2 linked regions of the Vallitalea longa genome follow. The protein of the gene in region 2 interacts with the protein of the main gene of each other region in a pairwise test. Links are inferred from orthologs where the notes say so. Each region holds a gene or a part of one and is shown on either strand. Other genes may lie near its edges.

Region 1 (6,561 bases), on a different replicon or contig from region 2:
GAGATGAATTTTGTTCTGATGAAGAGTTTGTTAGACGATTCAAAGTTGAGGCTCAATCTGCTGCTAGTTTATCACATCACAATATTGTAAATATATATGATGTAGGAAATGACAAAAATATATATTATATTGTCATGGAATTATTAGAAGGTATTACCTTAAAAGAATACATTAAGAGTAATGCGCCTTTATCAGATGCTGAGACAATTAAGATTTCTGCGTCTATTGCTTCAGCATTAGAACATGCACATGAAAATCATATTATACATAGGGATATTAAGCCACAGAATATCATCTTAACTAAAGATGGTATAGCAAAAGTAGCTGATTTTGGTATTGCTAGAGTTACGACCGATAAAACTATCGTAGCACCTACTAATGCTAGTGGTTCGGTACATTACATTTCTCCAGAACAAGCCAGAGGAGGATTTTGTGATGAAAAAAGTGATCTATACTCTCTAGGTATTACTATGTATGAAATGGCTACAGGAACATTACCTTATCAAGCTGAAAGTCCAGTTTCAGTAGCACTACTTCATATAAATGAAGATCTACCAAGTCCAAGAGAAAAAAACCCCGATATTTCTAAATGCTTAGAGTCTATAATTATAAAAGCAACATTAAAGAAAATGGAATTTAGATATTCCAGTGCTAATGAATTGATGGATGATTTGAAAAAAGCCAATATATCACCAGATGAAGATTTTGTTGATATTAAAATAGTGGATGATTCACCTACCCTTTTCATGTCTGATAATGATATGAAGAAAATATGGGACGATAAAGATATCAAGAAAAAGAATAATCCTAGTAAGAAAACACCAAAAATAGAAAAAATTGTAGTGTTCATGGGAGTAGTATCCGCTATTATTTTAGTATCAATAATATCATTTTTTGCTATTAATGGAATAAAAAACAAATTGAAACCAAAAGAAGTATTAATACCAAAGGTAGAGGGAAAAACTGTGGAAGAGGCAAAAGAGATTTTGGAACCTGATGGTATAGATGTTAACATTATAGAAACAGCTTATAATGATACTTATGAGGTGGATGAGATAATAAAACAAGAGCCAGAAGAAAATACCTTATTGCAAGAAGGCGAAGTCGTTGAGGTAACCGTTAGTAAGGGCGTACAAACCTTTAAAGTACCGGAAGTACTTAATATTGACTTTACAACTGCACAGAGTAGGATAATATCAAATAATTTAACTCCAAAGATGGAGAAGCAATATCATGATTCTATACCTTTAGGAGTTGTCATTAGTCAATATCCTGTAGCTGATACAGATCTACCAAAGGGTGGTATAGTTACTATTGTTGTAAGTGAAGGGAAGAAAGAGAAAAAAACGATTGTACCTAATTTAAGGAAAGATACTGAACAAGAAGCTAGAAATAAATTGACAAATAGTAATTTGAAGATTGGAAGTGTCTCACGTATAAATCATGATACAATACCAGAAGGCCAAGTAATCAATCAAAATGTTGAACCTGGTGAAGAAGTTGCAGAAAATTATATTGTAGATTTTGTTGTTAGTTTGGGAAAAAAGATTAGCTTTAGCCAACATACAGAAATTATCAACGATATGCTTGATGTGAATCAAACTGAAGGGCAAGTTAAAGTTGTTCTGGTTAATCAAGAAAAAGAGAATGTGGTATTTAATAAAACAGTAAAAAGTGAGGAGTTTCCTATGTCAATAATCGTTTCAGGTGAAGGAGAAGCATCTATTAAAGTTTATTTGAATGATGTTTTTCAATATGAAAGTCCCTTTGTTTTTAAAAAAGAGGGGGCTAATTAATGATAGGTAAAATCATCAAGGGTATTGCTGGATTTTACTATATACATGTACCGGAAAAAGGTATATTTGAATGTAAAGCAAGAGGTGTCTTTAGAAATAAAAAGATTAAGCCGCTCATTGGAGATAATGTAGAGATAGACGTATTTGAAAATGAGATTATGAAAGGTAATATATTGGAGATTCTACCAAGGAAGAATAGCTTGGTAAGGCCAACAGTTGCGAATATAGACCAAGTTGTAATAGTTTTTGCAGTAGAAAATCCTAAGCCGAACTTTAATTTATTGGATAAATTTTTAATAATGGCTGAAAAAGAGAGTATTGATGTAGTTATATGTTTTAATAAAGTAGATACGATAAAAGATGAAGAATTAGAAGATATAAAACAAATATATAAAGATACAGGATATAATGTGCTTCTAACAAGTGCAGTAAAAGATATAGGCATATCGCCTCTAAGAGATATATTATATGATAAAACAACTGTGTTTGCAGGACCTTCAGGTGTAGGAAAATCTTCTATACTTAACCTGATTCAATCTGTTGAAGAGCTTGAAACTGGAGAAGTCAGTGAAAAGATAAAAAGAGGTAAACATACCACAAGACATGCAACACTATTAGCTTTTGACAAGGACAGTTATGTTGTTGATACACCTGGTTTTAGCTCATTATATATTAATGAAATTGAAAAAGATGACCTTAAAAACTATTTTATAGAATTTAAAAGATATGAAGATAAATGTAAATTTTATGGTTGTAATCATATAAGTGAACCTAATTGCGCAGTAAAGGATGCAATAGAAAATGGTGAAATAAGCAAATCAAGATATGAAAGTTACAAATTACTATACAATGAATTAAAAGATATTAGGAGATGGTAAAATGATTAAAATAGCACCTTCAATTTTAGCAGCTGATTTTGCGGATTTAGGTAATGAAATTAAAAAGATTGATGAAGCAGGTTGTGATTATGTTCACATAGATGTCATGGATGGCTCATTTGTACCTAATATTTCATTTGGTACACCTATAATCAAAAGTATAAGAGAGTCTACTGATAAGATATTCGATGTTCACCTTATGATTGAAGAACCAAGTAGATATATAAAAGAATTCAAAGATGCAGGAGCGGATATTATTACAGTTCATGCAGAAGCATGTAAACATCTCCATAGTACTGTTTCATTGATTAAAAATTATGGACTAAAAGCAGCGGTAGCATTAAACCCTGCAACACCTAATAGTGTTCTGGAATATGTTATAGATGAACTTGATATGGTATTAGTAATGTCTGTAAATCCTGGTTTCGGAGGACAAAAATTCATTGATTCCTCATTGCATAAGATAAGTGCAATAAAAGATGTTATTTGTGGTAGAGGACTTAATTGTGAAATTGAAGTTGATGGAGGCATTTCACTGGATAATGTAAAAAAAGTTGTTAATGCGGGAGCAGATGTTATTGTAGCAGGTTCAGCAATCTATAAATCAGAAGATATAAATAATACAATTAAAGCCTTTAGAGAGGTTTGTGAAAAATAGATATGAAAACATTAATTGTCACAGGAGGAACTATAGATTTAGATTTCCTAAAGAAATTTACAGATTGTAATAGATACGATTATATAATAGGTGTGGATAAAGGGGCTCAGTATATGTATAATATTAATTTGAAGCCTAATCTAGTAGTTGGAGATTTTGATTCTATAGACCCAAAAATTATTGACACCTTAACACATGATCCCAAAATTCTAATAGACAACTTTATTGCTGAAAAAGATGAAACAGACACTCATTTAGCTATAATGAAAGCAATTGATATGGGAAGTACCCATATTGATATATTTGGAGGAATAGGTAGCAGAATGGATCATACTCTTGCGAACATTCATATACTGATGATTCCTTTAGAGAAAAATGTTAAATGTAGAATCATAAATAAGAATAATATCATTACCCTAATCGATGTAACTACTTCTTTTGAAAGAAGTGATTACAAATACATATCTTTAATACCTTTAACTAATGAAGTGTCTGGAATCACAACCGCTGGATTAAAATACCCATTATTCGGCTATACTATGAAGAAAGGGATTTCAATAGGTGTTAGCAATGAATTTACGGAGAAACAAGCCAAAATATGTATTAAGGAAGGTATTTTGATAGTTATTCGTTCAAGGGATTAACATACTAATGATTATTAGCGGATATCAGATTTCTTAAAGATAAGTACGGTATTGGTTATCAAACAGGTATATTAAACATATAATGTAATAATAATTAATGTATGGTGAAAGTAATGTGCTTTCGAACTAAGCTTATAGGAGTCATATTAGTATCTATATCCATAGGAATGCTATTAATTTCTATACTACCTAAAGGAGCTGTAGGTGTCATTCTTTCACTTACTAGTTTATGTATAGGTATTTGGTTATTAAAATGTTAGAACTGATACTGCAATTATTTAATAAAAAAAATAATCCCCTTATGGGGATTGTTTTATGCACGTTCTACCGCACCTGATTTTAAACACTTAGAACAAACATTAATTCTTTTAGGTTGACCATTAACAATTGCTCTAACTCTTCTAATATTAGGTTTCCACATTTTATTAGCTCTTTTATGGGAATGGCTTACTTGAATTCCAAAAGATACGCCTTTATCACAAATATCACACTTAGCCATACTTGCACCTCCTTAATATACGTACATGTTTACAACAAAACAATTTTAACAAAAAAGTGGACATAATGCAAGCATTAGATTATAATTATTTAAAGAAAAGAAAATATTATTGTAAAATCAGTGAAAAAAATGGTATAATGCTTAATGATAAAATGTACTATTTAATATAATGATATTATAAAAGAATACCTAATAGTTGTTATAACTATAGAAGTACTTTGTGATAATTAATAAGGGATGAAAAAATAAATACCACAAAAGGAGGTTCGTTATTATGACTGGAAGATTTGGAACGAATATCGGTGATATAACAATTGATAATGAAGTAGTAGCTAAAGTTGCAGGACTAACAGCTATAGAATGCTATGGTATTGTTGGTATGGCTACAATAAATGTTACTAATGGATTTGTTAGATTGCTTAAGAGAGAGAGTTTAACAAAAGGTATAAAAGTAGATATCTTAAATAATGTTATTACAATAGATTTTCATGTGATTATTGAATATGGAATTAATATCAGAGCAGTTGCAGATAATTTAATTAGTACTGTCAAATATAAAATAGAGAAATTTACAGGAATGGATGTAGGAAAGATTAATATCTTTGTAGAAGGCGTTAGAGTTGATTAGCCTTATAGAAGTATCATAATTAAGGAGGAAAAGTTGTGGCTATAGAATATATTGATCCAAGTACTTTAAAGAAAATGTTTGTTTCTGGAGCTAAATATTTAGAATCTCAAAAAGCTTATGTAGATAAATTAAATGTTTTTCCAGTTCCAGATGGAGATACCGGTACAAACATGTCTTTAACAATATTATCAGCGGCTAAAGAAGTGAATAATACTGATTGTAATGATATGAAAGTGGTAGCTAAAGCAATTTCATCAGGCTCATTAAGAGGAGCAAGAGGAAACTCTGGTGTTATCTTATCACAATTATTGAGAGGTTTCGCAAAAGTTATAGCGGAACATGATAAAATTGATACACTAATACTTGCTAAATCCTTTCAAAAAGGCGTTGAAACGGCCTATAGAGCAGTTATGAAACCAAAAGAGGGAACTATATTAACTGTTGCGAGAGAAACGGCAGAAAGAGCAGCTATGCTGGCTATTGACTCTAATGATATTGAGTTTGTCATAAGAGAGAGTATTGATTATGCAAAAGAAGTTCTTCAAAAAACTCCAGATATGTTAGATGTATTAAAACAGGCAGGAGTTGTTGATGCAGGTGGTCAAGGACTTTTATTTATTTTCGAAGGCGCATATAAGTCACTTATAGCTGGCGAAGAGTTAGACTTTGATGTAGTTTCATCTTTTATTGATTCAACAGATGAAGTAGATAGCTCTAATTTAGCTAAAATTTCAACGGAAGATATTAAATTTGGTTATTGTACAGAATTTATTATTAATGTTAATGATCCAGAAACTACTGAAGAGGATAGTTTGGTTTTCAGAAATTATTTAGAGACTATTGGTGATTCCATAGTTGTTGCTGGTTACGATGATATTATTAAAACTCATGTACATACTAATGATCCTGGATTAGCGATTCAGAAAGCTTTAGAGTTAGGAGAATTAGTAAATCTTAAAATAGATAATATGAGACAACAGCATACATCAAAAGTTGTATCTCAACAAGATAGTAATGTTAGTGATGATATTAAACGTACACAACAAGAACAACCAATAGAAAGAAAGCAAGTAGGTTTTGTAGCTGTTTCCATTGGTGATGGATTAAAAGATATATTTAAAAGTTTAGGTGTAGATTATATTATTCAAGGTGGACAAACGATGAACCCTAGTACAGAAGATGTACTTAATGCTATTAATCAAGTTAATGCAGATAATGTGTTTGTTCTTCCTAATAATAAAAATATCATATTAGCAGCTAAACAAGCAAGTGAATTATGTGAAGACAAGAAAGTAGTAGTAATTCCTTCAAAATCAATACCTCAAGGTATCTCAGCTATGATTAGCTATGAACATGAAAGCGATGTTGAAGATAATATTAAGAATATGGAAGATTCAATGTCTTATGTATCAACTGGTCAGCTTACATTTGCTGTGAGGGATACAAGTATAGATGAGA
Region 2 (6,471 bases):
TTTCTGTCATATGGTATGATATCTATAGGTTCACCTTTTTCATTGAGAATTACTTTAGCTTCTGGGAAATCAAAATCTATTGAACCTCTTCTTTTCCTTTTTGCTCTAAGAACAGAAGCCAGTTCTTCCATATTCTCGAACATCTTAATGAAATCTTTGTATTCAGTGACCACATTAGGGTCTTTGTCAACTAATATTTTTTTAACATTAGTATACGTCATTCTCCTATCAACATTAACTAAAGTCTCAGCTATCTTATGATTTATCACATTACCTTTACTATCTATATCCATAATACAAGAAAGTGCTAAACGGTCTACCCCCATATTTAATGAACAAATCCCATTAGATAACTTATGAGGTAACATAGGTATTACTCTATCAACTAGATATACGCTGGTTCCTCTACGTAATGCTTCTGTATCAAGAGGAGAACCTTCTGTAACATAATTTGTTACATCCGCAATATGAACTCCTAGAGTAAATGTATTATCATCATTTTTCTGTATTGTTATAGCATCATCAAGATCTTTTGCATCTTCTCCATCTATTGTAACCATCTGCACATCTCTAAGGTCCAATCTACCTTCTGTATCTTCTTTTAATACTTCAGATGGTATATATTCAAGTTGATTCATTACTGTATCTGGAAATTGCATAGGTAATTCAAAACTTCTAACTATAGATAGAATATCCGTGCCAGGATCATTTATATGACCTATTATCTCTACTATTTCTCCTTCTGGATTTCTTCTTTCATTACCCCAATCGGTTATCTTAACAACTACTTTATGTCCAGAAACAGCACCTTTACTCTTACTTTTTGAAATAAAAATATCCTTAGTGAACTTCTTGTTATCAGCAATAACAAATCCAAAGTTTCTACTTTTATCATACATTCCAATAACATCACTATCATTACGTTTGATAATTTTTATTATCTCCCCTTCTTTACGCTTACCTCTGGCATCTCTCTTAATGAGTTTTACAGCAACCATATCATTATTAAAAGCACCATTAACGTATGAAGCAGGAATGAAAATATCTTGTTCTTCGCCTTCAATCTCAACAAATCCAAAACCTTTAGCATGCGCAATAAACTTACCAACTATCATATTTACTGCTTCAGGTCTTGCGTATTTACCTCTCTTTGTTTTTATGAGTTTTCCACTAGCTATTAATTCCTGAAGTACTTCTTCTAACATATTTCTTTTTTCAGCATCTCCATTTATACCTAATAGAATTCCTAGTTCTTTAATTTTCATTGGTTTATAATCTTTATGATTAATTATGTCTAGTATGACTTGTCTTTTTTCTTCAATTGTATTCTCCATATTTCACCTTCATTAATTTATTTTTATTCTTGACTAAAAATTCATCTTTCAACCAATTTACTCAACCTTCATTATTTATATAGTTAAGCAAGATTTTTACTTATAGTATTTGTTAAATCTATTTTTATTATTTATCTAAAACCAATCCATTTATAATTTCTCAATTTTCCCACTTTAATATTTTACACTTAAAAGCTAATTAAAATGTCTGCAAACCAACCTGAAAATTTACTTGCATCAAGTTAAAAATAAGTAAATTAGGTAATATTAGCCATAGAAACATATTAATAAAAAAACACCCTGCTTCGCTGCAAAGTGCTTTATATATATTATTGGTATTTGATTAGTAAACTTAATACTATTGATAAAACAATAAAAAGTATTGCGCCAATTCTAGTAAGTTTTTCTAGTTTTCCTTCCATAGAACGAGCTTTGTTTTTACCCCAATAAGTTTCAGCAGCTCCACCAATCGCACCTGATAATCCTGCTGCTTTTCCTTTTTGCAAAAGCACTACAGAAATCAATCCAATGCATAAAACAAAATATACTATCTCAACAATTATTATTAATGCTCCCACGGTTACACCTCCTAAAGTTTAACACTAGTATTTTATCACAAACTATATATTAATTCAACTATTATATTATTCTTGAAAAATAGATTAATAAATTAGACTTGACTAGCAAGGTGTTAATCTCTATCCTTTAAATAAAGTATAATTCTTTGATTTTAATATCACCAATAGCTCTTCATTAGTTGTAATTCTAGTTGAAACAAATATACCTCCTCTATTTTCATCACCTGGATCATGATAATCAGAACCAGATATCATAGGCATATCATTATCTTTTGCTATTTTTTCTATTTCGTTATTATGTGAATCATGTCTTGGATTGCCGTTATGTACTTCAATTCCATCTAAAAGAGTTATATCTGCCAAATAACAATACTTCCTTAATGGATGAGCTTGATATAATAGCAAATCATTTTCTCTGCAAAATTCACTTAGACCTGTAATTCCTAATTCTAGAATATCAGTATTACTTCTCAATAGTTCTTCTGTTATACCATATATCAGATAATCATTAGTTTTATCGCCTTCTGCTTTAAAAGCAAGTTCTATCCCCAACAACACGTCTATATCATATTTTTCACCTTCGCTATAAGCTAATTTATATCCTTTCAGATAATCATCTATTTTTTCATCCCATGTCAAATACTCACTATTATCAAAAAATGAAGGTCTATAATGATCAGTTACAACAACTCCTGAATAACCATTCTCCTTATATATTTTTATCATGTCTTTTGCAGATACATTACCACATGGACTGGTTTCTTTCGTATGTACATGTAAATCATATTTATACACTGTATTTCACCTTCTTTATGTATAGAAAATCAAGTTAATTATCGTACAGCTTCCTTAGCACATATGAAAACGCTCTTATTTCATATGTTAAAAAAGTAGTACTTTTCATATAAGATAAAATAAAGACCTCGAATAATCGAGGTCTATTACATTTTATTTATCTTTTAAATTAAACCAAGCATCAAGTCCTCTGAATTCAGCCGCATCTTCTAATTCTTCTTCAATTCTTAATAATTGATTATATTTAGCAACACGGTCAGATCTACAAGGTGCCCCAGTCTTAATTTGTCCTGCATTCGCTGCTACAACTATATCAGCGATAGTATTGTCTTCTGTTTCACCAGAACGGTGTGAAACAACTGCTGTATAACCTGCTCTATTAGCCATCTCTATAGCATTAAATGTTTCAGTTAGTGTACCTATTTGATTAACTTTTATTAAGATGGAGTTAGCTACACCTAGTTCGATTCCTTTTGATAATCTATCAGTATTTGTTACGAATAGATCATCACCAACTAACTGTATTCTTTCTCCTACTCTTTCAGTTAATAATTCCCATCCTTCCCAATCTTCTTCATCTAAACCATCTTCTATTGAAATGATAGGGAACTTATTGATAAGGTCTTCATAATAATCAACTAATTCTTCAGCTGTTCTTATTACTTCTTCACCTTTCATCTTGCTTTCACCTGGGAAGTGATACTTACCAGTTTCTTTGTTATATAATTCAGATGCAGCAACATCTAATGCAATTCTTATGTCATCACCTGGTTTATACCCAGCTCTTTCAATAGCATCCATGATAATCTGTATAACTTCTTCTGATGTAGCTAAATCAGGTGCAAATCCACCTTCATCACCAATGCTAGTTGCTAGACCTTTTTCCTTTAAAACTTTTTTAAGATTGTGATATACTTCAGAACACATTCTTAAGGCTTCTTTAAAAGATTTTGCTCCTACTGGCATAATCATGAATTCTTGTATATCAACTGTATTATCTGCATGCTCTCCACCATTTAGAATGTTCATCATTGGTACAGGCATAACTTTTGCATTGAATCCACCTAAATATTGATATAATGAAACACCGACAGCTTCTGCTGCTGCTTTTGCAACTGCCATTGAAACTCCAAGTATAGCATTAGCTCCTAATTTACCTTTATTATCAGTTCCATCTAGTTCTATTAATTTCTTGTCAATTCTAACTTGGTCTAATGCATTCATTCCTATTATTTCTTCTGCAATAATGTTATTAACATTATCTACTGCGTTTTCTACACCTTTACCCATGTAGCGGTCGCCACCATCTCTAAGTTCAACTGCCTCAAAAGCTCCTGTTGATGCTCCTGAAGGTACTGCTGCTCGTCCTAAATATCCATCTTCTGTCACTACTTCTACTTCTACTGTTGGGTTAGCTCTTGAGTCAAGTATTTCTCTTGCATAAACATCAATAATTTCTACAAAACTTTTCATACTTTTTCTCCTTTCAATATCTATTAAAAAATATATTAGTTAAAGGTAAACATTCAATATATGATAATATCCAGAGAACAAAAGAGGCTATGCCTCGTTCCGCAAGCGAATTTATCGTTAGGAAAATTTCCTTGACGCATATGAAAACGCTTCTATTTCATATGCTAAAAAAGTAGTACCTTCCTATAAGATAAAAAATTAAGTCAACATATATTATCTCTCATAAGATAAATCTTATACATTATTTTACCCATAATAATATCTTATTAATACTTTTAAAGTAGTTAAGGCTATTTATTTTTTAATAAAGATTCACCCGTCATTTCAGCTGGTTTTTCAACTTCCATCAATTCTAGTAACGTAGGTGCGATATCAGCTAATTTTCCACCTTCTCGTAGTGTAACATTCTCTTTATAGTTAACTAAGATAAATGGAACTGGATTAGTTGTATGAGCAGTAAATGGCTGTCCTGTTTTATAATCAACTAATTGTTCTGAGTTTCCGTGATCGGCACAGATAAACATTTGACCATCTACTTCAAGTAAAGCATCAAGTGTTCTTCCAACACATGTATCTACAGTCTCTACTGCCTTGATTACTGCTTTTTCTATTCCAGTATGACCAACCATATCTGGATTAGCGAAATTGATTATTATAAGGTCATATTTATTGCTCTTGATAGAATTCACAAGATTATCACATACTTCTACTGCACTCATTTCAGGTTGTAAATCATATGTTGCAACTTTTGGTGATGGTACTAATATTCTATCTTCGCCTTTATAAGGTTCTTCGATACCACCATTGAAGAAGAATGTTACATGAGCGTATTTTTCTGTTTCAGCTAATCTAAGTTGCTTTAAGCCTTTATTAGAAATATACTCTCCTAATGTATTTTGAAGCATAACTTTATGGAAAGCTACAATCTTATTAGGTATGGTTACATCATAATCTGTAAAACAAACATATGTTAATTTAAAGAATTCTCTATCGAATTTATCAAATTTCTCATCACAAAAAGCTCTTGTAATCTGTCTAGCTCTGTCAGGTCGGAAGTTAAAACATATTATTGAATCGTTCTCTTTAATAAGTCCAGTAGGTTCACCTTCTGACGTAACAACTGTTGGTAGGACGAATTCATCATATACTTCATCTTGATATGATCCTTGTACAGCTGCTTGGGCACTTTTTGCGAATTTCCCTTCACCTTTAACCATAGCATCATAAGCAAGTTTTTCTCTTTCCCAACGATTATCTCTATCCATAGAATAGTAACGTCCCATTACAGTCGCTATCTTACCAACACCGATTTCTCTCATTTTTTCTTCTAACTCTTCAATATAATCTTTACCTGAAGCTGGAGGTGTATCTCTACCATCTAAAAACGCATGCACAAATACTTTTTCAAGATTATGTTGTTTAGCTAATTTTAACAAAGCATATAAGTGTTTATTGTGAGAGTGTACTCCTCCATCTGATAATAAACCATATAAATGTAATGCTGAGTTATTTTCTTTGCAATTACTGATTGCTGCTAATAGAGCTTCATTTTCAAAGAATCTTCCGTCTTCAATATCTTTAGTGATTCTTGTAAGTTCCTGATATACTATTCTACCAGCACCAATATTAAGATGTCCTACTTCAGAGTTACCCATCTGTCCATGAGGTAATCCAACATCTAGTCCACTTGCAAAACCTTCAACGCATGGATAAGTTTTCATTATCTTATCGATGATAGGTGTATTTGCTAGTTTTACCCCATTAGCTTCAGTCTTTTCATTTAGTCCAAATCCATCTAATATCATTAATACTGTTGGTTTTTTTGCCATTTTATAACTCCTTTACATATATCGAATCAATTACCCTAGTAATATACTTGAAGGTTATGAATAAATTCATAACCTTATATGATAATCATTATTATTTATAATTAACTACTTTACCAAAATCAGCTTTTAAGCTTGCTCCACCAACTAATCCACCATCAATATCTTCCATAGCGAACAGTTCTTTTGCATTACCTGCATTAACACTTCCGCCATATTGAATCCTTACTGCATTAGCTACTTCTTCGTCATATACTTCTTTTACTACTTGACGTATAGCAGCACATACTTCTTCAGCTTGTTGTGATGTAGCAGTCTTTCCAGTTCCTATTGCCCATATTGGTTCGTAAGCTAAAACTACATTTTTAGCATCTTCTTTTGCAACATCTTTTAACGCTACTTTTATTTGAGTTCTGATAAGATCAACTGTAATACCTTGTTCTCTCTGTTCTAATGTTTCACCAC

What was found.
Region 1: the proteins of eno (region 2) and rpe interact in binary tests that used the Escherichia coli proteins (3 or more experiments, as listed by UniProt). The link is inferred for Vallitalea longa from one-to-one orthologs.

The regions. Positions count from the first base shown.
Region 1 is NZ_BRLB01000020.1:54,848-61,408, forward strand. Bases 1,512-4,503 are described here. They hold rpe (ribulose-phosphate 3-epimerase), read left to right. Parts: upstream 1,512-2,675; coding sequence 2,676-3,332; downstream 3,333-4,503. Other genes in these bases: pknB (Stk1 family PASTA domain-containing Ser/Thr kinase), read left to right, coding at 1,512-1,796; rsgA (ribosome small subunit-dependent GTPase A), read left to right, coding at 1,796-2,674; QMG30_RS21135 (thiamine diphosphokinase), read left to right, coding at 3,335-3,976; rpmB (50S ribosomal protein L28), read right to left, coding at 4,290-4,475. Outside these bases: more of pknB, read left to right, coding at 1-1,511; QMG30_RS21145 (Asp23/Gls24 family envelope stress response protein), read left to right, coding at 4,750-5,103; QMG30_RS21150 (DAK2 domain-containing protein), read left to right, coding at 5,139-6,561. UniProt on the Escherichia coli protein: Catalyzes the reversible epimerization of D-ribulose 5-phosphate to D-xylulose 5-phosphate.
Region 2 is NZ_BRLB01000003.1:64,018-70,488, reverse strand. The notes cover bases 2,021-4,922. They hold eno (phosphopyruvate hydratase), read right to left. Parts: upstream 4,181-4,922; coding sequence 2,861-4,180; downstream 2,021-2,860. Other genes in these bases: gpmI (2,3-bisphosphoglycerate-independent phosphoglycerate mutase), read right to left, coding at 4,471-4,922; QMG30_RS08225 (PHP domain-containing protein), read right to left, coding at 2,033-2,707. Outside these bases: rnr (ribonuclease R), read right to left, coding at 1-1,334; preprotein translocase subunit SecG, read right to left, coding at 1,664-1,912; more of gpmI, read right to left, coding at 4,923-6,009; tpiA (triose-phosphate isomerase), read right to left, coding at 6,101-6,471. UniProt on the Escherichia coli protein: Catalyzes the reversible conversion of 2-phosphoglycerate (2-PG) into phosphoenolpyruvate (PEP). It is essential for the degradation of carbohydrates via glycolysis.